Regions from separate parts of the Aliirhizobium sp. YIM B11859 genome, predicted to be linked through region 2. Evidence: riboswitches for the same ligand, from Rfam matches in the RefSeq annotation. Region 2 holds a riboswitch; each other region holds the start of a gene.

Evidence for each region. Region 2 has a riboswitch for cobalamin ahead of AC2GXZ_RS20845 (ABC transporter substrate-binding protein). Riboswitches for the same ligand answer to the same signal wherever they lie in the genome.
Region 1: it holds a riboswitch for cobalamin, as region 2 does, so the genes downstream of both, AC2GXZ_RS26665 (CbtB domain-containing protein) here and AC2GXZ_RS20845 (ABC transporter substrate-binding protein) in region 2, are expected to answer to the same signal.
Region 3: it holds a riboswitch for cobalamin, as region 2 does, so the genes downstream of both, bluB (5,6-dimethylbenzimidazole synthase) here and AC2GXZ_RS20845 (ABC transporter substrate-binding protein) in region 2, are expected to answer to the same signal.

The regions. Positions count from the first base shown of each region.
Region 1 is NZ_JBXHAY010000009.1:21,661-31,799, reverse strand. Features, by position in the region: gene cobN (cobaltochelatase subunit CobN) at 1-329, opposite strand, end outside; gene cobW (cobalamin biosynthesis protein CobW) at 361-1,398, opposite strand; gene AC2GXZ_RS26670 (DUF1636 family protein) at 1,395-1,787, opposite strand; cobalamin riboswitch at 1,915-2,146, opposite strand; cobalamin riboswitch at 2,205-2,419, shown strand; gene AC2GXZ_RS26665 (CbtB domain-containing protein) at 2,457-2,633, shown strand; gene AC2GXZ_RS26660 (CbtA family protein) at 2,663-3,424, shown strand; gene cobO (cob(I)yrinic acid a,c-diamide adenosyltransferase) at 3,421-4,035, shown strand; gene AC2GXZ_RS26650 (cobyric acid synthase) at 4,039-5,496, shown strand; gene cbiB (adenosylcobinamide-phosphate synthase CbiB) at 5,480-6,445, opposite strand; gene cobD (threonine-phosphate decarboxylase CobD) at 6,444-7,466, shown strand; gene AC2GXZ_RS26635 (alpha/beta hydrolase) at 7,478-8,317, opposite strand; gene AC2GXZ_RS26630 (hypothetical protein) at 8,328-9,023, opposite strand; gene AC2GXZ_RS26625 (P1 family peptidase) at 9,156-10,139, opposite strand, start outside.
Region 2 is NZ_JBXHAY010000005.1:282,223-292,361, forward strand. Features, by position in the region: gene pdxA (4-hydroxythreonine-4-phosphate dehydrogenase PdxA) at 1-772, shown strand, start outside; gene rsmA (16S rRNA (adenine(1518)-N(6)/adenine(1519)-N(6))-dimethyltransferase RsmA) at 772-1,617, shown strand; gene zigA (zinc metallochaperone GTPase ZigA) at 1,647-2,852, opposite strand; cobalamin riboswitch at 2,993-3,187, shown strand; gene AC2GXZ_RS20845 (ABC transporter substrate-binding protein) at 3,328-4,347, shown strand; gene AC2GXZ_RS20850 (FecCD family ABC transporter permease) at 4,344-5,375, shown strand; gene AC2GXZ_RS20855 (ABC transporter ATP-binding protein) at 5,372-6,175, shown strand; gene AC2GXZ_RS20860 (acyltransferase family protein) at 6,386-7,516, shown strand; gene gmk (guanylate kinase) at 7,513-8,190, opposite strand; gene AC2GXZ_RS20870 (YicC/YloC family endoribonuclease) at 8,194-9,081, opposite strand; gene mltG (endolytic transglycosylase MltG) at 9,151-10,139, opposite strand, start outside.
Region 3 is NZ_JBXHAY010000003.1:499,605-509,743, reverse strand. Features, by position in the region: gene AC2GXZ_RS14715 (NADP-dependent malic enzyme) at 1-1,119, shown strand, start outside; gene AC2GXZ_RS14710 (hypothetical protein) at 1,221-1,973, shown strand; gene bluB (5,6-dimethylbenzimidazole synthase) at 1,974-2,660, opposite strand; cobalamin riboswitch at 2,760-2,954, opposite strand; gene AC2GXZ_RS14700 (TolB family protein) at 2,982-3,818, opposite strand; gene AC2GXZ_RS14695 (NAD+ synthase) at 3,824-5,497, opposite strand; gene AC2GXZ_RS14690 (TadE family protein) at 5,665-6,084, shown strand; gene AC2GXZ_RS14685 (pilus assembly protein TadG-related protein) at 6,085-7,812, shown strand; gene AC2GXZ_RS14680 (class II 3-deoxy-7-phosphoheptulonate synthase) at 7,896-9,269, opposite strand; gene AC2GXZ_RS14675 (TadE/TadG family type IV pilus assembly protein) at 9,527-10,139, shown strand, end outside.

The sequences.
Region 1 (10,139 bases), on a different contig from region 2:
AAAACGAGCGCGATGCCTTTTCGTCGTGCCAGCCGGGAAAGCTGTTCGACACCATAGGCCCAGCGATCGTATCCGCCGAGGATGCGCACCAGAATGACTTTTGCCTGGGCTGCGGTCTTTTCCGCCCACAGATCGACAGACATCGGATGACGCAGATCGGAGAGGTTGGCGAGAGCGAGTGAAACCTCGCCTTCGCTCCATCCGGCAGAAATACCTTTCAGGTCACTTCCGGAAAAGGATAGCACCACCACATCCGCCGGCGACTGGTTCAAGTCGACCGGTTCGATAAGGTCGTCGAGCGACGACGATGTGGTGGCGAGTATATGCATCCTTTTCTCTGACTATCCTCCGCAGGCTTGATTAAGCAGCCAGCATCTTTTCGATTGCGGCGCGGTCTATGCCCTTTTCTCCGATCACGACGAGGCGGCTCTGGCGGGTTTCGCCGGGAGCCCAGGCGCGGTCGAAATAGTGGTTCACGCGCGATCCTACCGCCTGTACCTGCAGGCGCATCGGCTTGTTCGCGACGTCGATGAAGCCCTTTATGCGCAGCACGTTTTCGGCTTCCGCCGTAGCGGAGATGCGGGCGGCCAATGCGTCCGGATCGGTCACCGCTGCCAAGTCAATGACGAAGCTGTCGAAATCGTCGTGGTCGTGGTCCAGTTCGTCATCATGGTGGGTCTTGCGATTTTCGATATCGTCCTCGACGGCAAGGCCAAGGCCGATCAGCACGCTCGGATCGACCGCACCATTGGCGGACGGCACGATCTTCACCGCCCGCGGCAGATGCGCCTGGACGCGGCCTTTGGCGGCGGCAAGCGATGCCTGGTCGAGAAGGTCGGTCTTGGTCAGCACGATCATGTCGGCGCAGGCGACCTGATCCTCGAAGACTTCCTCGATCGGATCGTCGTGGTCTATCGAGTCATCCTGCTGGCGCTGTGCCTCGAGCGCATGATGGTCATCGGCGACACGGCCTTCGGCCAGCGCCACGCCATCGACCACGGCGATCACGCCATCCACCGTCACGCGCGCCTTGACGGCCGGCCACTGGAAGGCCTGGACCAGCGGCTTGGGCAGTGCAAGGCCGGAGGTTTCGATCAGGATATGATCGACGGGCGGCTGAAGCGCCAGAATCTGGTTGATCGCGGGAACGAAATCGTCGGCTACGGTGCAGCATATGCAGCCATTGGCCAGTTCGATGATGTTGTCTTCCGGGCAGCTCTCTATGCCGCAGCCCTTCAGCACTTCACCATCGATGCCGACATCGCCGAATTCGTTGACGATGATCGCCAGACGCTTGCCGTCGAGTTTCTCGATCAGGTTGCGGATCAGCGTGGTCTTTCCGGCGCCAAGAAAGCCGGTGACGACGGTGCAGGGGACTCGATCGAAGTTTACGCTCATGAAGGCATGTCCTCGTGATGATGGAATGGGGGAATGCGGGCCGTCATGCCCTTGCCGCGCAGGCACATGGGACGGCCGCGAAGAGGAAGAAAACCGCGTTCGTCCTCGGCCAGCATCATGGCGCCGGTGACGATATCGTCGACATTGTCGGTCGAGAGATGGCCGAAGACATAGGACCAGCCGCTGCGATGGCTGAAGGCGGCGCTCGGGCTCTTGTCGCAATTGGCAAGGCAAGTGACGGGCTTGACGGCGAGCGGCTTGCCGTCGGCGGCGCGGCGCAGCGCCTCGATCAGGCCGATGCCGGGGCGGGCCTCACTGTCACTTGCCTCACGGCAATTGGTGCAGACGAAAATCGTCACATCGACGTCGCCGCAAGCCGCGTCGGACACGCCTTTTCTGTCATCACTTGTCATCAGGCCGCACTACCGCCAGGTCTTCAACAATCGGGGTGCGCGGCAGGAGGACGAGCCATCCTGCAGTGAAAGCAAAGCTTCATCCGGAGCACCCCGCCCGGAAAAGCATGATTGTCGAACGGCAGGTCTCCTGGCTCGCGGGTCGTCGCCATCCGCCTGCCTTCCCAGATGGATCCGTGGCGGGATCTCTCCAGTGGCGTCTCTGGCCGGATGGCTCGCCGCCTACAGTTGCGGGGGCAGCCGCGGCATTGAGCCTGGAGTTTCCCAAGGCTCGCACCGCATTCTCTCTTAGCCCCTCCCGTTGCCGGCAAGGGACCGTTGTTCCGTCAAGTAAGCGCTGTTGCGGTAAACTGTCAATGTCGCAAAGACGATTGCCCGATCAGAGGAATTGTCTATAGTGAAATCGTCTTTGGTGCCCGAAAGGGTTTATCGAAGGGAATGCGGTGCGACGGTTTTTCTGTCAAACCCGCGGCTGCCCCCGCAACTGTAGGCGGAAAGTCTCTACCCAAAACGGCTATATGGCCGTCAAGCCACTGGAGAAATCCGGGAAGGCGGGTGAAGGCATTCGATCCGCGAGCCAGGAGACCTGCCGGAGATATCGGATAAATTGAACAGTCCTCGGGTGGAGGGCAGAAAGAAAAGTCCATGGTTACGAATTCCGCTGCAACTGCAGTCAGCGTCTCCACTTCCAAAGTCATTCCTCTCGGCCTGTCGGCTATTCTCGGCCTTTTCATGGTCGGTTTCGTCGGTTTCTCGCATCTGGAAGTCGTGCATAACGCCGCCCACGATACGCGCCATTCACTGGCATTTCCCTGCCACTGAGATCGCTGGTCACCTAGAGGAATTCCCATATGTCGCTGTTTCGTAACATCGTCTTCACGGCGGTGATCGCCGGTCTTTTGGCTGGTCTCCTGTTGACCGTGATGCAGAGCTTTTCCACCGTACCTTTGATCCTGAACGCAGAGGTTTATGAAAATGCCGGCGCGGAAGCTGGCCACAGCCACGATGCCGCACCGGCCGCCGGGGCCGCAGCGCCTGTCGCCGCGCATGAGCATGACGAGGAAGGCTGGTCGCCGGCCGACGGTTTCGAGCGCTTCATCTATACGGCTGCGGCCGACATGCTGACCGGGATCGGCTTTGCGCTGGTGCTCATCGCAGCGTCCGAGGCTCTCGGCGGGTTCGGCGGATGGCGTGGCGGTCTGATGTTCGGCCTTGCAGGGTTCGTCACGGTGATCCTGGCGCCAGGCCTCGGCCTGCCGCCGGAACTGCCCGGCATGCCGGCCGCCGAACTCGGTCCACGTCAGGTCTGGTGGGTATCGACCGCTGTCTGCACGGCTGCAGGGCTTGGTCTTCTGGCCTATAGCCGTTCGGCGCTGCCTGCAGCACTCGCGATCGTGCTGCTCGTCGCCCCGCATCTCATTGGTGCGCCATTGCCGCCCTCGCATGAGACGGCTGTGCCGATGGATCTCTATGCGCGGTTCGTCAACGCCGTTTATGCCACAAACCTGGTGTTCTGGGCCGTTCTTGGCGCGCTTGCGGGTTTGATCCGCGCGCGTTTCAGGTCGGGTGAAAGTGCATCCGCGTCGTCGTCCACGGGGTTTGCTGCACGGTGAAGGAGATCAATCAGGCAGAAGAGGCGCGCCATCGGGCCAAGATGGCGAACCGCAAGGCCGTGCAGGATGCAGAAGTGGCGGAGAAGACCCAGGAAAAGGGTCTTCTTATCGTCCATACCGGACCCGGCAAGGGCAAGTCGACGGCAGCCTTCGGGCTGGCGCTTCGCATGCTCGGCAACAATCGCCGGGTCGGTATCGTGCAGTTCATCAAGGGCGCATGGTCGACCGGCGAGCAGCCGGCACTTGCGGTGTTCGGTGATCGCGTCGTCTGGCATACGATGGGCGAAGGTTTCACCTGGGAAACCCAGGACCTGAAGCGCGATATCGCCGCGGCCGAAAAAGCCTGGGAGAAGGCGCTCGAGCTGATGGCGGACGAGACGATAGGCCTCGTCATTCTCGATGAGCTCAACATCGCGCTGCGCTACGATTACCTCAATCTGGAAAAGGTCGTGGCTGCGTTTCAGGCGCGACGCCCGGATCTGCATGTCGTGGTGACCGGGCGCAATGCCAAGCCGGCGCTGATCGAGGCGGCCGATCTCGTCACCGAGATGTCGCTGGTCAAGCATCACTTCAAGGCCGGCGTCAAAGCCCAGGCCGGGATCGAGTTCTAAAGCATGGCTGCCCGGTCGCTCATGTTCCAGGGAACGGGCTCGGACGTGGGCAAATCGCTGGTCGTGGCTGGTCTTGCCCGCGCCTTCAGCCTTCGCGGTCTGAGCGTCCTGCCATTCAAGCCGCAGAACATGTCCAACAATGCCGCGGTTACCGCCGATGGCGGCGAGATCGGCCGCGCACAGGCGTTGCAGGCGCGTGCCGCCGGGGTGGCTCTCAGCGTCCACATGAACCCGGTTCTCCTCAAGCCGCAGAGTGATGTCGGCTCGCAGATCGTGGTGCAGGGGCGGGTCGAGGGCAATGCCAAGGCGTCGGAATACCAGCAGCTCAAGCCGAGACTGTTGCAGCGCGTGCTCGAAAGTTTCGAGATCCTTCGGGCGAAGGCTGATCTGGTCCTGGTCGAAGGTGCCGGCAGTGCTTCGGAGATCAATCTGCGGCAAAACGATATCGCGAATATGGGTTTTGCCCGGGCGGCCGATGTTCCGGTCGTGCTGATCGGTGATATCGACCGCGGCGGCGTGATCGCCAGCCTCGCAGGCACGAAACTGGTCATCGATGCCGAGGACGCGGCGATGATCCGCGGCTTCATCGTCAACCGGTTTCGCGGCGATCCTGCCCTGTTTGACGAGGGGATGGGGATGATCACCCGGTTCACCGGCTGGCAATCGATCGGGCTTTTGCCGCATTTTGCCGATGCCGCATTGTTGCCGGCCGAGGATGCGCTGGGCCTTGCCCAGTCTTTTGCCCGTAAGCCGGGCGCGAAAATCCGGATTGCGGTACCGATCCTGCCGCATATTTCCAATTTCGACGATCTCGACCCGCTGGAAGCAGAACCGGATGTGGAGCTGATCCGGGTGCGCCGCGGGCAAACTATTCCGGGCGATTGCGACCTGGTGCTGCTGGTCGGCTCCAAGGCGACGATTTCGGATCTGGCAGCGTTGCGCGAGGCCGGTTTCGATATCGATATCGCCGCCCATCACCGGCGCGGCGGGCAAGTGCTCGGTCTCTGCGGCGGCTACCAGATGCTGGGCAAGTTACTTTCCGATCCGGAAGGGACGGAGGGGCCGCCCGGCTCTGTCGAAGGGCTCGGTCTTCTCGACGTGGACACCGTCCTCTCCGGCGCCAAGCGGCTGGAAGCGGTTTCGGGAACCAGTTTCGACAATGTTTCCTTCGCCGGCTATGAAATGCATATCGGGCGCACAACCGGTGCCGATTGCGCCCGGTCGTTTTCGACGATCGACGGGCATGCCGAAGGCGCCCGCTCGGCGGATGGAAAGGTCACCGGTACCTATGTGCATGGGCTGTTTGCGGATGACAGGCAGAGGTCTGCCTGGCTTGCAAGGCTCGGCGGCTCGTCATCAAGCCTTGATTATGAGGCTAATATCGATGCCATTCTCGATCGGCTGGCCGCCCATATGGAACGGCATCTCGATCTTGACGGATTGCTCAGACTTGCCACATGAGCACAGCCAGAATGCCGAACAGGCCAATCAGCAGAATATCTGCAATGCGGGCGATCTTCAGCGCGTCGTAGATATCCTCATAGACGAGTTCCGTGCGACCGCCTTCGCCCATGTAACCGGCTTCGATCATCTTGCCGCCGTAACTGCGCGGGCCGGCAAGGGCGATGCCCAGCGCGCCGGCCATTGCCGCCTCCGGCCAGCCGGCATTGGGGGAGCGGTGATTTTTTGCATCGCGCCGGATCGCCCTTATGGCATTGCGCGGAGAAGCGTCCTGAACAAAGAGGGCGGCGACGACAAACAGCACGGCCGTCAATCGCGAGGCGGGCAGATTGATGACGTCGTCGAAACGCGCGGCGGCCCAACCAAAGGCTTCGTGGCGGGGCGAGCGATGGCCGATCATGCTGTCGGCCGTATTGGCTGCCTTGTAGGCAGCCCCTGCGGGCAGTCCGCCGACACCCATCCAGAAAGCCGGCGCAACGACGCCGTCGGAAAAATTCTCCGCCAGGCTTTCAATCGCCGCCCGGCAGACTGCGGCTTCGTCGAGCATCTCGACATCTCGCCCGACGATCCGGGAAACGGCTTGGCGGCCAGCCGGCAAGCCGCCATGCTTGAGCGAGGAGGCAACCTGCCTGACATGCTGCTCCAGGCTTTTTTGCGCCGGAAGACTGGCGGCAACAAGCATCAGCAGGATCGGGCCGAGAGGCAGGACAAGAAGGCCCGCCTGCAGTACATAGCCAATCAGAATAACCGCAACCATCAGAACTGCGAGCGCCTTGATGCCCATGGTCTTGCGGGTGGCGAAGTCGTCGGTTTCGCGGTTCCATCGCCGATCGAGTTCGGATATCAGCCGGCCGATCCAGGTCACGGGATGGCCAATCAGCTTGAACAGCCAGTCCGGGTAACCGGTGAAGCGCTCAACGATCAGCGCGAAGAATGCAAGAAGGAACATGAAGTTGGCGCTCTCTGATTTAGGCGACCCGATCCAGCACGGTGGCAATCTCGCCAAGGCGCGCGCGCTGTTTCCGCAAGCGCCCGAGCCATGGATCGATCTGTCGACCGGCATCAATCCGCATTCCTATCCGCATTCACCGATCCCCGCCAATGCTTTCGCGCGATTGCCGGAGCCGGCATCGCTCGATGATCTGAAGGTGATTGCAGCAAAGGCCTATGGCGCACCGTCTGCCGCGCATGTTGCAGCCGGTCCGGGCACGCAGATCCTGCTGCCGATCGTCGCAGGCCTTGTCGGCGGGCGGAAAGCGGCGGTTCTGTCTCCCACCTATGCAGAGCACGCCCGGGCGGCAAGCATGGCCGGTTTCGAGGTGGATGGTACGGATGAGCTGGACCGTTTGGCGGAGGGCGATCTTGCGGTTATCGTCAATCCCAACAATCCGACCGGTCGCATCGTCGAGAGGAGCGATCTCCTGTCACTTGCAGCGTTTATGCGAGCCAAGGATGGGTTGCTGGTGGTGGACGAGGCATTCATGGATGTGTCGGACGCCGAGAGCGTTGCCGGCGCGGTCGATGAGGGTGGCCTTCTGGTATTACGCTCCTTCGGCAAGTTTTACGGGATGGCGGGCCTCAGACTTGGTTTCGCGATCGTGCGGCCCGATATCGTTTTCACGATCGAGGAAAAGCTCGGACCCTGGGCGGTGTCGGGGCCGGCTCTGCATGTGGCGCGCGAGGCACTGGCCGACGATCGGTGGCAGGCGAAGATGCGCAACCGGCTCAATGGCGATGCCGGACGTCTTCATCTGCTTCTTCGCAGTGCCGGCATTGCGGTGTTCGGCGGGACATCTCTATTCTGTCTGGTGCGCGATCCGCAGGCACAGGCGCTCTACCGTCATCTTGGTGAGCGCGGCATCATCACAAGACGTTTCGAAGAGCGCTGCGACGATCTGAGGATCGGCATAGCTGCCGAACAGGATTGGCCGCGACTGGAAGATGCATTGGCGTCTTTCCGCGGGCGTTAGCGGCATGCCCCTTACTTGGGCCAGGTCTGACGCTCCAGGTTGAATGCGCGGGTCAAGAATTCTGCAGGCTGGACCCAGGTTCCTTTGGGATCCGGAAATGTCTTGCCTGGCTCGGACGGTGGCAGGTATTCGCCATGCTCATATCCCAGCGTTTTATCGATCTGCCACGGTTGAACGGTATGGCCGACCGCCCGTGATGGCCCCCGATAACCCAGCGCGCTCGAAATCGGGTTGCTGGTGGGATCGAGAAGATGACCGAAGAAATTGCCGAACGGAAAAGCAAGTCGAAGCACAAGATCTTTCTCCGAAGCCAGCACATAGACGCGTTCAGTCTTGTTGAAGGCGTCGGCATATTCCTTTTCCAGGCAGGTACGCTCGATGGCGGCCGCCATCAGGCTGGCGGATCTCGCTGGGCGATCCAGTCGGCGGATCGTTTCCAGCACGACCCTTGCTCCCAGGCTGTGGCTCGCGAAGGAAAAACTTGATGCCTGCGTCAGTTCACGATTGCAGAATGTCGCCAGCTGCCGGCCGACATAGTTCGCGGTGGGCTTTTCGACAGGATAACTGATGAAGCCGGCGTGGGAATCTCCAGGCCATAAAATACCGACGAAAACTGCGGAGGACGGGAGATCAAGAAGTGTCTCCAGGCTGGAGAGCGCGCGGACGCCCTCGCTCTGCTTGTTGTTATAGCCATGGGTGACGAACAGTATGTCCCGATCCGCCAAAGATCGTTTGAACAAAGACAACGTGACAGGCGACAAGCCGAAATGGCTTCCGCTTTCTTGTGTTGCGGGTGTTGTTGCGACCGCACCGCCGACCGGCGCGACACGGAAATTGAGAAACAGCGTCATGGCTATCCGCCTATTTCTTGATGGTTTTGAAGGTCGCGACGGCGGTGGATATACCTGAGGACAGATCCTTGGCGATCGGAGCCACGGGCACGGCGATGATGCCTACGATCAAGCCGAGTATGATCACTTTAAGTTCTGCCGAGGCGAAAACGGTCATCGCGCCGATAACGGCCAATACAATCGAGACAAGTGCTGCAACGACCCGCGAAGTGTTGCGATATTTCTGGTCGGCCCGTTCGAAGGCGGCATCCAGGCGTGCGTCGATGATCGCGTCGAAACGGGCAAGAATCGCAAGTTCCGCTTCGGTCGGCAGATCTCCCTTTTCTATCTTCGCGGCGATCTGGGAGAGGAGCGGCGCATCGCTTGGCAGCACATGTGTTGCAATGGAACCGGCCGTTACCGAATTGAAACCCAATCTGATCAGATTTTTTGCGATTGCCTTCTGTTCGGCTTTCTCCATGCCGTTCAGCCAGTTCGCTTTCGCGACTGCGTAGGGCTCTTCCTCATTTATCGTCCTGAGCGCCAGCTCATATGGCTGCAATGCAGTGCGGATGAAGCCATAGCCGACATTTGATATGCCACCGTTAAAGGCTTTCGTTCCGTCGACCAAACCGAAGGCTGCGGTGCCCAACGCCGCGATTGCGGAGATGATCGCACCAAACTGCCCGAATGCTATTCCGTTGATAAGATCAATGATGGGATCCATCTGCTTCCCCTCTCACCAGGAATCTGGATTTCCTTGCGGTCGCAATCGGTCATGCCTCGCATGAGCTTGCACAAGGGAGAGTGAAGTATTTTTCACTTGGTTGCAATGATAAAAAATACAACCTGAAGAATGTTAAGTCAGGCTGTCCCGCCATGCTCGTTGCGCATTCGGTACAGGCAGAGCCGTCGCCTCATACACGCCGCGGGCAACGGCTCTTGCCGTCACCAGCGTTGCCAGATGGCAGAGTTCTGCAAAGGCCATCATGTCGCCAAGCGGCTTCTTGCCGGTTGCGGCGGAAAAGATCGTGTCGCCATCACCTGGAAGATGTGCGGGTAGAACGGCGCGGGCAAGCCCGTCATGGGCCATGATCGACAGGCGATGCGCCTGCGCCTTGGTGAGTGCTGCATCGGTTACGATGACGCCGATCGTTGTCGCCTTCAGTTTGACGCCCTTGATGCGCAGTGCCGAATGATCGTCCGTGAAGGTGTGCGGCAGGCCCAGGCTGCCGAACTCGCCGTTACGCTCGAAAGGGGCTGCCCAGAAATGCGAACCGTCTCCAACGGTTGCCGAGCCCATGGCGTTGACGGCCAAAATCGCTGCAATCGTGTGCCCGGAGGAGGTCGTCGCGCTGGCTGAGCCTATACCGCCCTTCAACGTTGCGGTCGTCGCCCCGGTGCCGGCTCCAACTGTACCGAGCGCGAAGGCACCTTTTCGAGCGGCCTTGAAGGCATCGTAGCCCATGTCGCGATAAGGAGAATGCAGGCCCCAATCTTTGTTGCCGCCGTTCAGCAGATCCATCAGGATCGCCTGCGGCACGATCGGCACTCTCGTTGTTCCGACTTCAAAACCGCGACCGATCTGGCGCAGTCCCGCCTGCACGCCACCTGCCGCATCGAGCCCGAAGGCCGAACCGCCGGACAGTACAAAGGCATCGACGGCCTGAACCGTCATGGATGGGTCGAGAAGGGCCGTGTCGCGCCCGCCTGGCGCGCCGCCGAGAACCGAGCCGGAGGCGATCGCCGGCTCGTCGAAGACGATGGCCGTGACGCCGGAGCCCAGCACAAGATCGGTGGCATGGCCAACGGCCACGCCCTCGATATCGGTCAGGAGGTTCAG
Region 2 (10,139 bases):
CGCGGCCGGCGAACCGCATGTGGCAACCGCGCCCGGCACGATCGCCTCGATCGCGACCGCCGTGGATTTCTGCCTTTCGGGACGCGCATCGGCCGTTGTCACCAATCCGATCGCCAAGTCGGTCCTCTACCAATCCGGATTCCAGTTTCCCGGCCATACCGAATTCCTTGCCGATCTGGCGATGAAGGCGAAGGGTGGAAACCTGCTGCCGGTGATGATGCTGGCCGGACCGAAGCTGCGCGCCATCCCGGTGACGATCCACATTCCGCTCAAGGATGTGCCGCAGGCGCTGACGGAAGATCTGATCGTCGAGACCTGCCGGGTGACCAATCATGACCTGAAGACGCGGTTCGGTATCGGAAAGCCCCGCATTGCAGTCGCCGGCCTCAACCCACATGCGGGCGAAGACGGCGCGATCGGCCTTGAGGATCAGGAGATCATCCATCCGGCCATTGCGCGCCTGCGCGAGGAGGGCCTGCATGTCTTCGGACCGCTGCCCGCCGATACGATGTTCCATGACGAGGCGCGGGCACGCTACGACGTGGCGATCTGCATGTATCATGACCAGGCATTGATCCCGGCCAAGGCGCTCGGCTTCGACAGTTCGGTCAATGTCACGCTCGGACTGCCGTTCATCCGGACCTCGCCCGACCATGGCACCGCGTTCGGCATTGCCGGCCAGGGCGTCGCGCGTGATGCGAGCCTGGTGGAAGCGCTGATGCTTGCTGCACGGCTTGCGGCAAATGCCCAACCTGTCGGCGAGTTCGTCTGATGGCAACACTCGACGGTCTCCCGCCGCTCCGCGACGTCATCCAGCGCCATGGGCTGGATGCGAAGAAGTCGCTTGGGCAGAACTTTCTGTTCGACCTCAACCTGACGCAGAAGATCGCCCGCTCCGCCGGCAGTCTCGAAGGCGTCACGGTGTTCGAAGTCGGCCCCGGCCCTGGTGGCCTGACCCGCTCGATCTTGGCGCTCGGAGCCAAAAAGGTGATCGCCGTCGAGCGGGATGCGCGAGCTCTTCCGGTGCTTGCCGAAGTCGCCGACTATTATCCCGGCCGCCTCGAGGTTATCGAGGGCGATGCTCTGAAGACCGATTTCAAGGCGCTCGCCGCGGAAAAGGCGGAAGGCGGGCCGGTGAAGATCATCGCCAACCTGCCCTACAATATCGGCACGCAATTGCTGATCAACTGGCTGCTTCCCGAAGACGGCATCTGGCCGCCGTTCTGGGATAGCCTGACGCTGATGTTCCAGAAGGAAGTCGGCCTTAGAATCGTCGCCGACGAGCAGGACGACCATTACGGCCGGCTCGGTGTTCTGGCCGGTTGGCGGACGGACGCCCATATGGTTTTCGACGTCCCGCCGCAGGCCTTTTCGCCGCCGCCGAAGGTAAATTCGACCGTCGTTCACCTGACGCCCCGTGCCAATCCGCTGCCCTGCGATGTCTCAAGGCTGGAGCGCATCACCCACGCGGCCTTTGGCCAGCGCCGCAAGATGCTGCGCCAGAGCCTGAAGCCGGTGGGTGGCGAGGCGCTGCTCGACAAGGTGGGCATTGATCCGCAGCGCCGCGCCGAAACGCTGTCGGTTGCGGAATTCGTGATGCTGGCCAACGCGCTCTGAGGCGCGTCGGACAGCATCGGATCTGCGGATTACGATGCCTGCCGCTCCCAGTTCACGAACGGATCGGGCAGGCTCTTCCAGAGATGTGGCACGAAGGCCGGTGCATCGACCAGGCAGGCATCCAGCTCGGCCGTTATCTTCTGCTCGTCCATCGGATCGGTACCGATAAAGACGATCTCCTGCCGACGGTCACCCCAGACCGGATCGAGATAGGGGCGCATCATCGTCGCGAATTCCTCACTGTCTGGCCAGCGTTCCTTCGGCACTGCCGACCACCACAGCCCCATTTTGGCCGTGCGCACCAAAGCCCCCGCCTGGCTGATCTCGCCGACGAGATGCGGTCTCGTGGCCAGCCAGAAAAAACCCTTGGCGCGCACCACGCCCGGCCATGACCGATCGATGAAACGCTGGAAGAGTTCGGGCTCGAACGGCTGCCGTGCCCGATAGACGAAGGAGCGGATGCCATATTCCTCTGTCTCCGGAATATGATCCTTGAAGCCGTTCAACTCCTTGAACCAGAGCGGATGTTCCTGCGCCTTGTCGAAATCGAAACGACTTGTGCCGAGCACGTCCTTCAGATCGACGCGGCCGAAATCCGTTTCGATCAGCCTGGCATCCGGATTGAGCGCCACGACGATCTTCCGCGCGGTGTCGCGTTCGACCTCGGTCGCCGTGCCGACCTTGTTGAGGATCACCACATCGGCGAATTCGATCTGCTCCACCAGCAGATCGACGATGGTACGATTGTCGCCCTCGCCCGCCGTCTCGCCGCGATCGGCAAGGAAATCGCCGGAGCCGTAGTCCTTCAGGAGATTGGCGGCATCGACCACCGTCACCATCGTATCAAGCCTCGCCACGTCCGACAGGCTGAGGCCATTCTCATCGCGGAAATCGAACGTGGCGGCGACCGGCAAGGGCTCGGCAATACCGGTCGATTCGATCAGCAGGTAATCGAACCTGCCCTGCTCGGCGAGTGCCCTCACCTCCTTCAGGAGATCGTCCCTCAGTGTGCAACAGATGCAGCCATTGGTCATTTCCACCAGCTGTTCCTGCGTACGCGACAGATTGGCGCCGCCATCGCGCACCAGGGCCGCATCGATGTTCACCTCGCTCATGTCGTTGACGATCAGCGCCACCCGCATTCCCTCGCGATTTGAAAGAATGTGGTTGAGCAGCGTCGTCTTGCCGGCGCCGAGAAAGCCGGAAAGCACGGTGACGGGAAGTTTGTCGTTCATTGCGAATGTCCGTTGCATCAATTGTTATGTTATACTATTACGTCAACACATGCATGGCGGGTCGTCAAGTCTCCTTCTGGAGTTTTGAGTTCCCCCGCCCGTCATGCAGCAAGTTCGCTGGACAAGCTTCGGCCTGTCTCCTATCAAAGACGCGCTACGGTTCTGCATTCGCAGATGAAAAGGGAATGTGGTGAGGCTTAAGGCCAATTCCGCGACTGCCCTCGCAACTGTAAGCGGCAAGTCTTTCGTCACAGCCACTGGCTCTCAAGGCCGGGAAGGAGACGGGAGATGTTCGAGCCGCAAGTCAGGAGACCTGCCGCAGCAAGGCCAGCCAAACCCGGACGAGGTGTTCCGGCAGGGAGATGTTATGACGCAAGCGACCCCGTCGCCCGCCATGTTGTGCGGACCGCAATTGCGGCCTCGTACAGTCCTGCCTTTCATCCCGGCAAAGCCATTTTTTCTGAAAGGACAGGACATGAAACTCGGCTTGATCGCCGCATTGCTTGCGTTTTGCGCAAGCACCATTCCCGCAACCGCGTTTGCCGCATCGACCAGCTATCCGCTGACGGTTGAAAACTGCGGCCAGAAGGTGACCTTCGACAAGGCGCCAAACAAGATCGTCTCGATCGGCCAGGGCATGACGGAAGTGCTCTATTCGCTTGGGCTTTCCGACAAGGTCGCCGGCACCGCCGTCTGGGTCGGGCCGGTCCTGCCGCAATATGCGGAGGCAAACGCCAGGATCAAGCGGCTTGCCGACAACGACCCGAGCTTCGAATCGATCGTTGGGCTGGAGCCGGATCTGGTTGCTGCCGAATTCGAATGGCATGTCGGACCGATGGGCTCGGTCGCCAAGCGCGAGCAGTTTTCCGACCTTGGCATCAACACCTATATCTCGCCGGCCGATTGCGTCGCCAAGACCAATACCGACGGCGGCGACGGAGTGCGCAAGGAACTGTTCTCGATGGATCTGGTCTATCGGGAAATTTCCGAACTGGCGCAGATTTTCGACGTCACCGATCGCGGTGATGCGCTGATCGCCGATCTCAAGGCCCGCGAGGCATCCGCCGTCGCCTCGATCAAGGGCGCCTCGGCCAAAAACCTGCCGATCGTCTTCTGGTTCTCCAGCAAGGAAACCAAGGGCGATGCTTTCATTGCCGGCAAGAACAGTGCCCCCGCCTATATCCTCAAGACGATCGGGGCGAAGAATGTCGTCTCGACCGAAGAGGAATGGCCGCTGGTCGGATGGGAAACGATCGCACAGGCAGATCCCGCCGTAATCGTCATTGCGACGATGGACCGCCGCCGTTATGCCGCCGACGATCCGGCGGTGAAGACCGCCTTCCTCGAGAACGATCCGGTCGTCAGCCAGCTCGATGCGGTCAAGAACAGACGCTTCGTGATGATGGACGCGCAGTCGATGAACCCGACGATCCGCACGATCGACGGGATCGAGACGCTCGCCAAGGGTATCAAGTCCTTCGGGCTGTCGCAGTGACGCGAGCGCGCTTCAAGATCTGGGCGGCCGGCACTGCCGGCGCCCTTTTTGTCTTCGCCGCTCTCTTCGTTGCGATCACTGCCGGTGTGGCGATCGGCGAGATGACGATCCCGATGAAAACGACCATCGCTGCTGTCAGCAACCGGCTCGGGCTGACCGAAATTCCCCTGCCCCGCATCCAGGAGGCGGTGATCTGGGATTACCGGCTGTCGCGCTCGCTGGTCGCAGCCTTTTGCGGCGCCGGGCTTGCACTCTCGGGAGCGATCCTCCAGTCGCTGCTGCGCAATCCACTGGCAGAACCCTATGTGCTCGGCATCTCGGCCGGTGCCTCAACCGGCGCCGTTTCGGTCATGCTGCTCGGCCTGGGTGGCGGGGCTGTCTCGCTGTCGGCCGGTGCCTTCGGTGGTGCTGTCGTCGCCTTCGCCTTCGTCATCATGCTGACCACCGGCCGGCAGACGGCGGATCGCACCATCCTTGCCGGCGTCGCCGCATCGCAACTATTCAACGCGCTCACCTCCTATATCGTCTCGACCTCCGCCAATGCCGAACAGGCCCGTAGCGTGATGTTCTGGCTGCTTGGCAGCTTTGCCGGCGTCCGCTGGCCCGACGTGGCGCTGTCCGCTTCCGTCGTCGCCATCGGCCTTGTCGTCTGCATCTGGCATTCACGCGCACTCGACGCCTTCACCTTCGGCGAGGATGCCGCCCGTTCACTCGGCATCAGCGTCAACCGGGTGCGCGTCGTGCTGCTTCTCGTCACGGCCTTGATGACAGCCACCATGGTCAGCATGGTTGGCGCCATCGGCTTTGTCGGCCTCGTCATTCCGCATGCCGCCCGCTTCGTCGTCGGCCCTGGCCATCTGCGGCTTTTGCCCGCCTGCGCGCTCACCGGCGCATTGTTCATGGTTGTTGCCGATATCGTCTCACGCACGATCATTGCGCCGCAGGTGCTGCCGATCGGCGTCGTCACGGCCCTGGTCGGCGTGCCGTTCTTCTCCATCATTCTCTATCGCGCGCGCAGGCCCGCATGAGCGCAGATCCCATGTCGATACCCCTCGCCCAAGCCAGCCCCGTACTGGCTGCCAATGCCGTCCGCTTCCTTGCCGGCCGCAAGGTGATCGTCGACGGCATCTCGGTTGCCGTCGCGCCCGGCCAGACGCTCGGCTTGATCGGGCCAAACGGCTCGGGGAAATCCTCGCTGATACGGCTGCTTGCCGGCCTGCGGGCACCGGTCGACGGCAGCGTGACACTGGAGGGCCGGGAAATCGCAGGTTTCGGCCGGCGCGCGCTTGCCCGCCGCGTTGCCGTCGTCGAACAACATTCTACGACGGAGGCCAATGTCACCGTACTCGGCGTCGTGAAGCTCGGCCGCACGCCGCATCGCTCCGCCCTCTCTCCCTGGACGAAGGAGGACGACCGGCTGGTCGACGAGGCGCTGATCCAGGTCGGACTTCAGGACCGACGCGAACAGCTGTGGCACACGCTTTCCGGCGGTGAACGCCAGCGCGTTCAGCTCGCCCGGGCATTGGCGCAGTCACCTGCCGTGCTGATCCTCGACGAGCCGACCAACCATCTCGACATCCAGCACCAGATCGACATCCTGCGACTGGTCGCCGATCTGCCGCTGACCACGGTGGTGGCGATCCACGACCTCAACCTTGCGGCGCGCTTCTGCGACCGGATCGCGGTTCTCTCGGAGGGAAAGCTCGTCGCCTGCGGCGCGCCTGCCGACATATTCACCGAGACACTGATCGCCGATGTCTTCGGGGTCGAGGCGCATGTCTCGACGTCTGCGCATCACGGCCGGCTGCATATTCAGTATCTGATGTAGGCAACGGACCGCCATGCATCCGCATGAGGCGTCATCTGCGCATGGTGAGATGACGCCTATGCCGCCCAGCCTCGGCAATCGGCACGCATCTAATATCTCTACAATATTAAATACAACCAAAAGATTCATTTCCAATACAGATTCATGATTGCGCAACCTGAAGTGTTTATCTTTCGATGAAATCGAATAATACTCACAACAGGAGCCGGCATGGAGCGCCGAGGAGACCTGGACATTGTACGGATAAGCGTATTTCTGCTTCTGATAATATATCACACAAGCCTAATGTACGGTTCAAAGGATTTTTTTATTAAATCTCCGAACAGCAACGCCTATTTCGACATCCTGCATATTCTCAGCCATCCATGGCGCATGAGCCTGCTGTTCCTGATCTCGGGCGTCGCGACGGCCTTCGCGCTTGAGCGATTGTCGCCTGCAGAACTGAGGAGCAGGAGATCGAAACAGCTGCTGCCGCCGCTCATTTTAGGGGTCGCTTTCCTTGTCCCTCCGCAGATCTATGTCTATTTCAACGCCACGGCCGGGATGCCGATCGACATGCTGGGCGTGTTCGCCCGTTATCTCACGTTATCGCCGTTCGACCTGCCGGATGGAGGTCAGGGAGTGCTCTTCCGAATGGAGCACCTGTGGTATCTCGCCTATCTATGGGCCTACACGGCGATCATCGTGTTTCTCGCAACCGCTGCCAGAGAGAAACTTGCAGCATGCGGTATCTGGCTGGCAACACGGCTGAACGGCGTCGGGCTGCTGTTTTGGCCGGCAGCACTGTTCATAGTGCTGCGCGTCGTTTTGCGACCGGTCTTCCCGCCGACAGGCAACATGGCCGAAGACTGGTATAGCCATGCGCTCTACCTGTCCTGCTTCCTCGGCGGCGCGATGCTCGGAAGGCGGGAAGAATTCTGGCAACAGCTCGCAAGGCTGCGCCGGCCGGCGCTGATCCTGTCGCTTCTGTGTGTCCCTGCGCTGCTTTATCGGTTGAGCATTGCACCGCTTGGCGATCATCAGGCGTGGAATTCGCTCACAAGCAACCTGATCCTCGGGCCGTTCAGATGGTGCACCATCGTCGCGATCCTCGGTTACGCCCAGATGCTGAGATCATGGCGGTCAGCGGCGCTGAAATACCTGAACAAGGCGATCCTCAGCTACTACGTGCTGCATCAGACACTGATGCTGCTGATCGCCTATGGACTGGACAGGATGGGCGTCTTCAACACAGCGGCCTTCCTGCCGATCGTCGCGATGACGCTGGCCGCATGCGCAATGATCTACGAAGGATGGCGGCGGCTGAACGGGCTCTTTGCCCGCCCGCAGCAACTCGCCTAAAGCTTCGGCTCTTCGGTCAAAAGCGTGCCGACGAAATCGAACAGGCCGTGGCGGCGGTCGCGACGGACCCGCTCTGCATTTACGATGCAGTTCACGTGGCCAAAGGCCTCATCGAGATCGTCGTTGACGATGACATAGTCATATTCGCGCCAGTGTTCGATCTCGGAGCGGGAATTCAGCAGCCGCGTGCGGATAACATCTTCACTGTCTTCGGCACGGCGATGGAGGCGCGACTGGAGCTCGGTCATGGTGGGCGGCAGCACGAAGATCGAAACGATATCGGCCTTCATCTTTTCCTGCAGCTGCAGGGCGCCCTGCCAGTCGATGTCGAACAGCATGTCGCGGCCTTCGGCCATCGCCTGCTCCACCGGCTCGCGCGGTGTGCCGTAGAAATTGCCATGGACTTCGGCCCATTCCAAAAGCTCGCCGTTGTCGCGCATGCGCTCGAACTGCGGGATGGAGATGAAGTGATAATGTTTGCCGGCGATCTCGCTCGGGCGCTTGGAGCGGGTGGTGACGCTGATCGAAATTTCCAGACTGCGGTCGTCTCTCAGCAGATTTCCGGCAATCGTCGACTTTCCGGCGCCCGACGGCGAGGACAGCACGAGCATCAGTCCCCGCCGGGCAATCTTCGTGTCTGCCTTGTCGGATGGGGTCGATGGTGCCGGGCTCATCTTCTACTCCAGATTCTGGACCTGTTCGCGGAACTGGTCGATGACGACTTTCAGTTCGATCCCTGCAGCCGTTACAGCAGCGGAGTTTGATTTGGAACAGATGGTATTCGATTCGCGGTTAAATTCCTGTGCAAGGAAATCGAGCTTGCGGCCGATAGGCCCGCCCTTCTGCAGCAGTTCGCCGACAGCTTCCACATGCGCCTTCAGCCGGTCGATCTCCTCGCGCAGATCGGCCTTGGTGGCGAGCAGCGCGACTTCTGCATGCAGCCTGTCGCGGTCGAGCCCGGCCTTGTCCTGCAGGATCTGATCGACCTGCTGCGTCAGTCGCCTTGCGATCTCCTCCGGCGTGCGGGACGGATCGGCATCGACGACGTGGGTCAGCTCGGCGATGCGGGCAACATGCGCGGCCAGTACGGAACGGAGCGCTGCCCCTTCCCTCTCGCGCATCTGCCGCAAACTGGCGAGCGCCGTATTCAGGGCCGAGAGAATTGCCGCGTCACGGGCGAGGATTGCCTCTTCGCCATCCTCCTGCTCGCGGATATCGACAAGGCCGCGGATCGAGATCAGCGTATCGAGGCGAAGCGGTGCCGGATCGATGACATCGCCGAGCTCCTCGCGCAACGCCAGCACGGCCGCCAGCGCATCGCGATTGACCACCGCTTCCATGCGCGTGTCGTCGACGGCGATCGACAGCGATGCCTGAATATTTCCGCGTGCGAGATTGTCGCCGATCAGCTTGCGGACATCCTGCTCCAGCCGCTCAAGACCGGGAGGCAGGCGAAGGCGGACATCGAGCCCCTTGCCGTTGACCGATCTCAGCTCCCAGACGATACGGCTGCGGCCGCTTGCCGCTTCCGCGCGGGCAAATCCGGTCATCGACTGCAATGTCATTCATTTCACTCCAGATTCGCCGCCTGATAAAGGAGCGGGCGGCCCGCCGGAAACCGTTTTGCAAAACGCTCAATTGCCCTTTGGCGGCTTCTCGGCGTCTTCGCCATCCGGTTGCCCGTCGACGATCGCGTTGGCATCGCTACCGGCCGCCGAAGAACCGGCGGAGCGCTCGGTCTCCAGCCTGCGCCAGCGCTTCACATTGGCATTGTGCTCTTCGAGCGTCGCGGCAAAGACGTGGCCGCCTGTGCCGTCTGCGACGAAATAGAGATCCTTGGTCCGCCAGGGATTGGCAACAGCCTCAAGCGCCGCGCGGCCGGGATTGGAAATCGGCGTCGGCGGCAGGCCCTTGATCTGGTAGGTGTTGTAGGGCGTCTGTTTCTGCAGGTCGGAGCGATAGATCGGACGGTCGGACGGTTTGCCGTCGCCGCCGAAAATACCGTAGACGATGGTCGGATCGGACTGCAGGCGCATGCCCTTCTGCAGCCGGTTGAAGAAGACGGAGGCGACATGGGCGCGCTCGTCATCCTTGCCCGTCTCACGCTCGACGATGGAGGCGAGCGTGACGAATTCCTCCTTCGTCTTGACCGGCAGGTCCGGATCGCGGCGCTCCCAGATCTGCTCGACGAGCTTCTGCTGGGCCGCATGCATCTGCGACAGGATTTCGGCACGCTTGGTGCCGCGGGAGAACTTGTAGGTATCGGGGCGCAGGCTGCCCTCGGCCGGCAGGTCTGCCGGCATATCGCCTTCGAGAACCGGATCCTCCTGCAGCCGCAACGTCATCTGGCGAACGGTCAGGCCTTCCGGCATCGAGATCGAATAGAGGATCGACTTGCCCGATTCCAGAATTTCGGCGACTTCCTTCATCGAGGCATGCGCCTTGATCTCGTATTCGCCGGCCTTCAGGCTGCGACGGCTGTCGGAAGAGCCGACGTAACCGAGATTGACCGCGGTGACGTAACGGAAGATGCGGGCATCCTCGATGATCTCGTTGCGCTCGAGATTGGTGGCGATCTCGGCGATACCGGCGCCTTCGCGGACGACGAAATTGGTGTTGGCGG
Region 3 (10,139 bases), on a different contig from region 2:
GCACCGGCCGTTGCCCGCGCTGCTGCCGAGACCGGTGTGGCCGCCCGCCCGATCCAGGATTTCGACGCCTATATGGACGAGCTCAACCGCTTCGTCTGGCGCTCCGGCTTCGTCATGAAGCCGATCTTTGCCGCTGCCAAGGCTGCCGAAAAGAAGCGCGTCATCTTCGCCGAGGGCGAGGATGAACGGGTGCTGCGCGCAGCCCAGGTTCTTCTCGAGGAGGAGATCGCAAGGCCGATCCTGATCGGTCGCCCGTCGGTGATCGAGGCAAGGTTGAAGCGTTTCGGCATCCGTATCCGCCCGAATGTCGATTTCGGCGTCGTCAATCCGGAAGACGATCCGCGTTACCGTGATTATGTCGACGACTATTTCGCGCTCGTTGGTCGCGCCGGGGTCAACCCGGAGGCGGCACGCACGGTCGTGCGCACAAATACGACCGTAATCGGCGCGCTTTCGGTCAAGCGCGGCGAAGCCGATGCCCTGATCTGCGGCCTCGAAGGGCGTTATGACCGGCATCTGCGCGACGTCAACCAGATCATCGGCAAACGCGAAGGCTCCTGCACGAATGCCGGCCTGAGCCTGCTGATCACCCAGCGCGGCGCGATCTTCCTCACGGATACGTTCGTCAACTACAATCCGACGGCGGAAGAGATCGCCGAGATCACCATCCTTGCTGCCCAGGAAGTCCGCCGCTTCGGCATCGAACCGAAGGCGGCGCTGATGTGCCATTCCAACTTTGGCTCGCGCGATTCCGAAAGCGCCCGCAAGATGCGCGCCGCGCTCGCCATCATTCGCAGCAACGCGCCGGAGCTTGAGGTGGACGGCGAAATGCAGGGCGGTTCGGCGCTCAACGAAATCCTGCGCAAACGCGCCATGCCGGACAGCCCGTTGCATGGCGAAGCCAATCTGCTGGTCTACCCAAGCCTCGACGCGGCGAATATTTCGCTCGGCATCGTTCGGATGATGATGGACGCGCTGCATGTCGGCCCGATCCTGCTGGGGACCAAGATGCCGGCACATATCCTGTCGACGACCGTCACCTCGCGCGGCGTCGTCAACATGGCAGCACTGGCTGTCGCGGAAGCTTCGCAGCCGGTGCCGTTCGCGCCGGCACAATAGCCGAGCGGCTGAAACAAACCAGCATGCGGGATAAGGCAAGCCTCCCGCATGCTGAGCATGACATTGTTGATCTGCCATCAATACGATGCGACAGGTGAAACATGATTTCCGTCAAGGTTCGGACACTGACATCGCTGCTGATTGCCTGTTCGGTATTGCCGCAGGCGGCATTTTCGCGTGATGTCGAAATATGTGCCAATCTCTACAGGCGCCTCAACAGCACACCGCAGATCATCGGCACCAGCAGCAATATCCGCCGCTACGCGCAGGATCTCAGCGCCATGAATGCGGATATCCGCCAATTGCGCATCGACATGCGCCGTCAGGGCTGCGGCGGCAGCGTCGTGACGCTGGGCGAGAATGCCAATGGCGATGAATGCGACCGCATGCAGGAAACGCTGCAGCGGATCGAGGATGAGCGGGCGGGCCTGGCCGAACAACGCAATAACAGCCGCTCGCTTCTACAGCCATCCGAGGAGCGGGTAGCGATTCTGTCGGCGATCCGCGCCAATAGCTGCACACCGACCGATCTCGATACGCAGACGGAGCTTGAGGACAAGGAACGCGTCAAGATCCGCGGCATAGCACTGCCCGGCCCTGACGAACCGCAGACCGGCGCAGGCTTCTATGAGGCATCTCCGCGCGCTCCGCAAAGCGATACCGCCAATTCCAGTATCACCCATATCGGCAGTCCCCGCCCGGTGACGGCGCAGAAGGAAGCGCCGGTCCAGTTTCCGCCGGACCGTCCCTACGATCCGGACAGGAAGGTGCGGGCAATCGGGCCGCAATTTTTCCCGGACGAGAATATCGATCTCGCCAATCCCAAATCGAGCGGCCCGCAGCAACAGCAGTAATTATTTGACGCCCCAGCCGTCCTGATAGACCAGGTCTTCAAGAGGCAGGCGCTGGCGCCATCCCTTGAGCGCCAGTTCGGGTTCCTGGTAGAGCGCATCCACATAACCGAGGCAGAGCCAGGCGACGATTTCAACGCGCTCCGGGATGCCCAGAAGCGCCCGCATGTCCCCGTCGCGAAAAATACTGACCCAGCCGACGCCGATGCCTTCCGCCCGCGCGGCCAGCCAGAGGTTCTGGATGGCGCAGACGGTGGAATAGCTGTCCATGCGCGCATTATGGGTGCGTCCGAGCACGACCGGCCCTGCCCGGTCAGGATCGCAGGTGACGCAGATCGATAACGGGGCCTTGCGGATGCCTTCGAGCTTCAGGCTCCGGTAAGTGCTGCGTTTCTCCTCGGGAAACATTGCCTCGGCCTCGTCATTGGCCGTCGAAAACGCTTCCCAGGCCGCCTGCCTGACCTTTTCGTCACGGACAAGAATGAAATTCCACGGCTGCATGAAACCGACAGAAGGCGCCGCATGGGCTGCGTCCAGAACGCGCCGAAGCGTGTCGTCGTCTATCGGATCGGCGAGGAACTGGTCGCGCACGTCACGCCGCGTTTCTATGGCGCGGTAAACGGCGGCACGCTCGCCTGCGGAAAATGGTCCGGCCGCAACAAGGCCGTCGCCCGGAGGATCGGGCAGCAATTCAGGTCGCATCGTTTTTCCCCAACAATGCCTGGAGCCCACATGTCGCCGGATGAGGCGATCACGACAAGCCCCGCAACCTGTCCGCCGTCCGCGCGGATCGGTCCATCACGCCAGGCCGGTCTTCTGACTTGGCTTCATCCGACCATCGCAGCCTTCCCGGAAGTAATCCAGTGGCCAGGGTTTGCCCCTGATGCGATGACCATCCGCCTCACAGCGTTGGGCACGTGCCGGAATTGCGCCGGCTTCCCGATTCTCCCGTCACAGACGGGCACCTGACGGGCCTGTTATGCTGGCTGGACCGGATTGGCGCAAGCCCGTTCACGTCGAAGGTGAATACCGGACATAGGCGAATTCGTCGCCATCGGGCGACCAGTTCGGCGAGTTCATCGTGCCCTGCCCGCCGAAAAGCTCAAACAGGGTTTCGACATTGCCGCCATTCATGTCCATCAGCCGGACCCGCACGTCAAGGTCGCGCGGATGATCGAAGACATCGCCGTCATAGGAGACGAAAACCACCTTGTCACCCTTCGGTGACGGATGCGGAAACCAGTCGCCATAGATGCTGTCGGTCATGCGTTGCGCCTCACCGCCTAAAGACGGTGCGCGCCAGATCTGCATCTGTCCGGTTCGGCTGGAATTGAAGTAGATCCACTTGCCGTCCGGGGAATAATCCGGACCGTCATTGCGGCCCTCCCCGAAGGTCAGCCGCATCTCCTCGCCGCCATCGATGCCGATCGTATAGATGTCGAAGACCTGATCGCGGATGCCGCAATAGGTAAACGTCCTGCCGTCCGGCGACCAGCCGTGCCAGTAGGATGGCAGCTCGGGCGTCACCAGGCGCGGTGTCCCGCCTTCAGCCGGCAGCACGTAAATCGCCGACTTGCCGAACTCGACCTTGTCGGACACGGCGATCAGTGTGCCGTCCGGCGAAATGCCGTGGTCATTGTTGCACAAGGTCGCAAAACCGGTCTCGATCTTTTCCGGCGCAACGTCACCCTCCAGAGACAGCCTATACATCAGACCATCCGCATTGAGCATCAGATAACGCCCATCGGGCGACCAGTTCGGCGCTTCGAATAGGTCTTCCGTCTGCCACAGGACACGGCTCTGACGGTTTCGGATATTGTAGATCTCGACGGAGCTTCGAAACGCCATGGCGGTTACCGATCCCGAAAACGGTTGGTGATCGGGTAACGGCGGTCGCGGCCGAAATTCTTTTTGGTGATCTTGACGCCCGGCGCCGATTGCCGGCGCTTGTATTCGGCAAGATAGAGCAGGTGCTCGATGCGGTGGACGGTCGCCAGATCGTGGCCGCGGGCGACGATTTCTTCGGTGCCCATTTCCAGTTCGACGAGGCATTCGAGAATGTCGTCCAGCGCCGGATAGGGCGGCAGCGAATCCTGGTCCGTCTGGTCAGGGCGGAGTTCGGCCGATGGCGCCTTGGAGATGATGTTCTTCGGGATCACTTCGCCCGACGGTCCAAGCGCATCCGGCGGCACATGCCCGTTGCGCCATTCGGCGAGCGCATAGACCTGCATCTTGTACAGGTCCTTGATCGGGTTGAAGCCGCCATTCATGTCGCCGTAAAGTGTCGCGTAACCGACCGACATTTCCGACTTGTTGCCGGTGGTCACGACCATCGAGCCGAACTTGTTGGAAATCGCCATCAGGATCGTACCGCGGGTACGGCTCTGCAGGTTCTCTTCGGTAATGCCCTCGTCTGTGCCTTCGAACATGTCGGAGAGCGAGGTCAGAAACCCTTCGACCGGTTCGGAAATCGGCACGATGTCGTAACGGCAGCCCAGCGCTCTGGCGCAATCGGCGGCATCCTTGAACGAACCTTCCGAAGTATAACGATAGGGCAGCATGATGCTGCGCACCCTCTCCTCGCCCAATGCGTCGACGGCGATTGCGGCGCAGACGGCCGAATCAATGCCACCGGACAGGCCAAGCACGACAGACTTGAAACCGTTTTTGTTCACATAGTCGCGGAAGCCGAGCATGCAGGCATGATAATCGGCCTCTTCCTTTTCCGGGATGCGGGCCATCGGACCGGGCATGCAGCGCCACCCGCCCTCCTCGCGTCTCCAGTCGGTGACGGTGAAGGCCGTCTCGAACTGCGACAGCTGGAAAGCCAGCGACTTGTCGGCATTAAAGGCGAAGCTTGCGCCATCGAAGACGAGTTCGTCCTGTCCGCCGAGCTGGTTGGCGAAAAGCAGCGGCAGGCCGGTCTCGATCACCTGCCGGAGGGCAACCTGGTAACGGACATCGAGCTTGCCGCGATAATAGGGTGAACCGTTCGGCACGAGCAGGATCTCGGCGCCGCTTTCGGCCAGTGTCTCGCAGACGCCCATGTCGTTCCAGATTTCCTCGCAGATCGGAATGCCGACCCTCACGCCCCTGAAATTATAGGGGCCGGAAATGGATCCTTCGGTGAACACCCGCTTCTCGTCGAATTCGCCGTAATTCGGCAGATCGATCTTGTCACGGATGGCGATGATCCTGCCGGCGTCGAGAAGCGCCACCGCATTGTGCCGCCCAGTTTCTCCCTCGCGCGGGAAACCTACCAGAATTCCCGGCCCGCCATCTGCAGTATCTGCCGCCAGCGTCTCGACAGCCTTCAGGCATGCTTTCAGGAAAGACGGCTTGAGGACCAGATCCTCCGGCGGATAACCGGAGATGAACAGCTCGGTCAGCATCAGCAGATCGGCGCCCTCGCGGGCGGCGTCCTTGCGCGCCTCGCGCGCCAGAGCGAGGTTGCCGGTGACATCGCCGACCGTGGGATTGAGCTGGGCTACAGCAATGCGCAAGGTGTTGGGATCATTCTGGGTCATGGCAACGAGATTTAATGCCACGGCGCGGTTGCCGCAACGGTCTCGGCATGCGAATTTTCAGTGACGACGGCATAGCTCGAACCACTTATCTATATTCACAATATCTATTTTAGAGACTCCTTAATTTATGACGCAGATACTCCTCCGAAAAAGATCGGAGGAGACACATGCCTATCCGGCGATATGTCCAACACACTTCAGGCGCGGCGGCGGTGGAATTCGCCATCGTCTCGCCGCTCTTCTTCCTCGCCCTGCTCAGCATGATCGCCTACGGCATCTATCTTTCGGCGGCTCATTCGGTTCAGCAGCTGGCGGCCGATGCGGCCCGCACCGCCGTTGCCGGCATGAGCGATACCGAACGCAAAAGCCTGGTGGCGGATTTCGTCAGCCGGTCGACGATCGACAGCGCCTTTCTCGACAAGTCGAAGCTGACGATGACCGCACAGGCGGACCCGAACAATCCCAACCAGTTCACCGTGGCGCTCACCTATGACGCCAGCACTCTGCCGGTTTTCAATCTCTTCACCTACGCCATGCCGAGCAGCCAGATCAAACGGTTCGCCACCGTGCGCGTCGGAGGCATCTGAATGCCACAAATCAGGCGATGGCTCACCAACCGAGGCGGCAATGTCGCCATCACGGCAGCGCTCTGCCTGCCGGTGATGATCAGTGCACTCGCGCTCGGCGTCGATTACGGCTATCTCACCCTGCAGCAGCGCGAATTACAGACGACGGCCGACCTTTCGGCGATCTCGGCGGCGGCCACGCCGACCAGTCCCGAAAGCGGCGTACTGGACTATATGACGCTCAATGGCCGCAATATCGCGGTCTTGAAGAACGGTGTCCTCCTGAACAAGGGAACGTCCGTCGCCTTCAATCCTGATACGGTGTTCGACAAATTCGAGGCCTATGCCGAGGTGGTCAACGGTCATTACCAGGCGGATCCAGCGGTCGCCGTCGCCTCGCGCTTCCAACAGGGGGTCGCGCCCTATGACACGGTGCAGGTGACGGTTCGCCAGCGGGGCGGCCTGTTCTTCGCCGGGAGTATCGCCAAAGCGCCGACACTCAGTGCCAGCGGTACGGCATCAATCGACAAGATGGCATCGTTTTCGGTCGGATCGCGGCTCGCCAGCCTCAATGGCGGCGTGGTCAACGCTCTGCTCGGCAGCCTTCTCGGCACAACCGTGTCGCTGTCGGTAATGGATTACCAGTCGCTGGCCAATGCCAATATCGATCTACTCAAGGTCTTCGACCAGCTGGCGATCAAGCTCAACCTGACAGCGGGCACCTATACGGATCTGCTCAATACCGACATCAATTACGGCACACTGCTTAATGCGATCGGCCAGACGACGGGCGTGACGCCGGCTGTCGCTGCAATCGTAAAATCGCTGGAAAGGACGCTCGGCAACACGAAGCTCACCGTCAAGCTCAAGGACATCATGGACATCGGCCCGCTCGGTTCGCGGCTGATTGGCAAAAGCGACGGCCTGACCGTCCAGACCGATATATTCAACCTGATCAGCGCCACGGCCAATGCCGCCAATGGCGGAGCCAAACAGATCGACGTCAATCTCGGGGCCACCATCCCCGGCCTCGGCGGCTTGACATTGTCGGTTGCCGTCGGCGAGCCCCCGGTCGGCTCCAAGGCACTCGGGATCGGCCGAACGGGTTCCATCGTGCGCACCGCCCAGACCCGCATCGCGCTTACCACGAGCGTCGACGGCATTACCGGCCTGCTGGGCATCAAGATCAAAGTGCCGCTTTACATCGAGGTCGCCAATGCCGAGGGGCGCATGTCGTCGATCACCTGCCCCAGCGGACAAACCGGCGCGACGGTGAATGTCGAAGCTATTCCGGGCGTTCTGGAACTGTCGCTCGGCGATGTCGATACGACCGCCTTTGCCAATTTCGGCAAGGATCCGCGGGTGACGAAGACCAAGATGGTCGCGACGCCGGCGCTCAACCTGACGGCGCTTGCCTATGCCAACGCGACGAATGTCAACACAACCCAGCTTTCCTTCTCGCCCTCCGACATTTCGAGCCAGAAGGTGAAGCAGGCGTCGACGAAAAATACCGTCTCGACACTGATGGATTCGCTGATCGGCAACCTGCAGCTTGAAGTGGAACTGCTCGGCATAAAGGTCGTGGTTCCGCAGGCCCTGCTCGGTGGGCTTGCCGATACGTTGAGACTTCTCACCACGCCGCTCGATCAGGTGCTCTACAGCGTGCTGACCACCGTCGGCGTCAAGATCGGCGAGGTCGACGTCCGTGTCGGTGGTGCCTCCTGCCGTAACCCTGTTCTCGTCCAGTAATGTTCAGCAGTTGGATGAGAAACGAACAAGGCCGGCGATGAGCCGGCCTTGTTCAGTTCTGCATCATGCCCGTCCGGGATGGATCAGCCGTTGACGACCATCCGCTTTTCGTCGCGGCCGGTCTTCATCCGCTCAGCCAGCAGGAAGGCCAGTTCCAGGGCCTGATCGGCGTTGAGACGCGGATCGCAATGGGTGTGGTAACGATCCTGCAGGTCGGCGCCTGTAACGGCGCGGGCGCCACCGGTGCATTCGGTGACGTCCTTGCCGGTCATCTCGACATGGATGCCGCCCGGATGGGTGCCTTCCGCCCGGTGAATCTGGAAGAAGCTTTCGACTTCCGACAGGATCCGCTCGAACGGCCGGGTCTTGTAGTTGTTGAGCGTGATCGTGTTGCCATGCATCGGATCGCAGGACCAGACCACTTTCTTGCCCTCCCGCTCGACCGCGCGGATGAGCTTTGGCAGGTGTTCCGCCACCTTGTCGTGACCGAAACGGCAGATCAGCGTCAGGCGACCGGCCTCGTTTGCCGGGTTCAGCGCATCGATCAGCTCGATCAGGTTGTCCGGCTGCAGCGAAGGACCGCATTTCAGGCCGATCGGGTTCTTGATACCGCGGAAATATTCCACATGCGCATGGTCGAGCTGGCGGGTGCGGTCGCCGATCCACAACATGTGGCCGGAGGTCGCGTACCAGTCGCCCGAGGTGGAATCGACGCGGGTGAAGGCTTCCTCATAACCCAGAAGCAGCGCTTCGTGGCTGGTGAAGAAATCCGTCTCACGCAGGCTCGGCTGGTTGTCGGCAGTGATCCCGATCGCGCGCATGAAGTCCATCGTCTCGCTGATGCGATCAGCGAGCTTGCGGTAACGTTCACCCTGCGGGCTATCCTTGACGAAGCCGAGCATCCACTTGTGGACATTCTCCAGGTTGGCATAACCACCCATGGCGAAGGCGCGCAGAAGGTTCAGCGTCGCTGCCGACTGACGATAGGCGTCGAGCTGGCGTTCCGGGTTGGGGATGCGGCTCTCCAGCGTGAAGTCGATGCCGTTGATGATGTCACCACGATAGGACGGCAGTTCGATATCGCCCTGCTTCTCAAAATTCGAGGAACGCGGCTTGGCGAACTGGCCGGCAATGCGGCCGACCTTGACGACGGGCAACTGCGCGCCATAGGTCAGCACGACGGCCATCTGCAGGAACGAACGGAAGAAGTCGCGAATGTTGTCCGCACCGTGTTCGGCGAAGCTTTCGGCGCAGTCGCCACCCTGGAGCAGGAAGGCATCGCCTTCCGCCACCTTGGCAAGCTGCGCCTTGAGGCGACGTGCCTCGCCGGCAAACACGAGCGGGGGAAACTTCGCAAGCTGGGCTTCTGTCGCCGCCAGAGCGGCCTGATCGGGATATGCCGGAACCTGCTGGATGGGTTTCTGCCGCCAGCTGCTCGGGGTCCAATTCTTTGCCATATGTCTCACCTGTGCGTCCGGACCACCGGGTCCGGCCGTTCCTCTTCGTAATAGAGCGCGGCTTATAGACCGTAACGCGGCATTTGCCTAGCTGCTTCGGACACCGCGTCCGTGTGAACGATCCGTCGCCGAAGCGCATCCTTGAAAGCTTGCCTTAATCATATTTGACGATCGCCCGTGCGCATTAAACCGGCTTTTAGCGATCGGTGTGGTAGCAGCTTACCCATGGGGACTTAATCGTTGGCTGGGGGCAGCAAATGCGATTTTTCAGAGATCTTATAAGGGACGAATCCGGCAATTTCGGCCTGATGACGGCGCTTGCGATCGTACCGCTTATTGGTGCCGCGGGCATGGCAATAGATTATGGTCGGTCACTTGAGTTAAAGGGCGACCTGATGGGAGCCGCCGATGCCGCAGCACTGGGGGTGATCAGCGAAGGATCGGCAAGTTACAAGGCGCTCCAGAAAATGAGCGGCGACGGCGTGGTGAGTATCGGCCAGGAAGAAGGCCGAAAAATCTTTCTCAGCCAACGCAGCGGCGGCAACACCTCGGATCTGCCGATAGAGGTGGCGGTCACGGTCAGACGTCAGAACGGCCTGATCACATCAAACGTAACCTTCACAGCGCAGATGCCGACAACCTTCATGGGTCTCTTCGGCAGGGATCAGATGGCGATATCCGGAGTGGCCGAGGCCGGTTACGGTGCCCAGGGAAAATCCTATACGGACTTCTTCATGCTGCTCGACAACACGCCGTCGATGGGCATCGCCGCGACGACGTCGGAAATGGCCAGGATGAAGAAGCTTACTCGCGCCTATAACGGTCGCGAATGCGCTTTCGCCTGCCATGTCGGCTGGTATAGCAGCAATG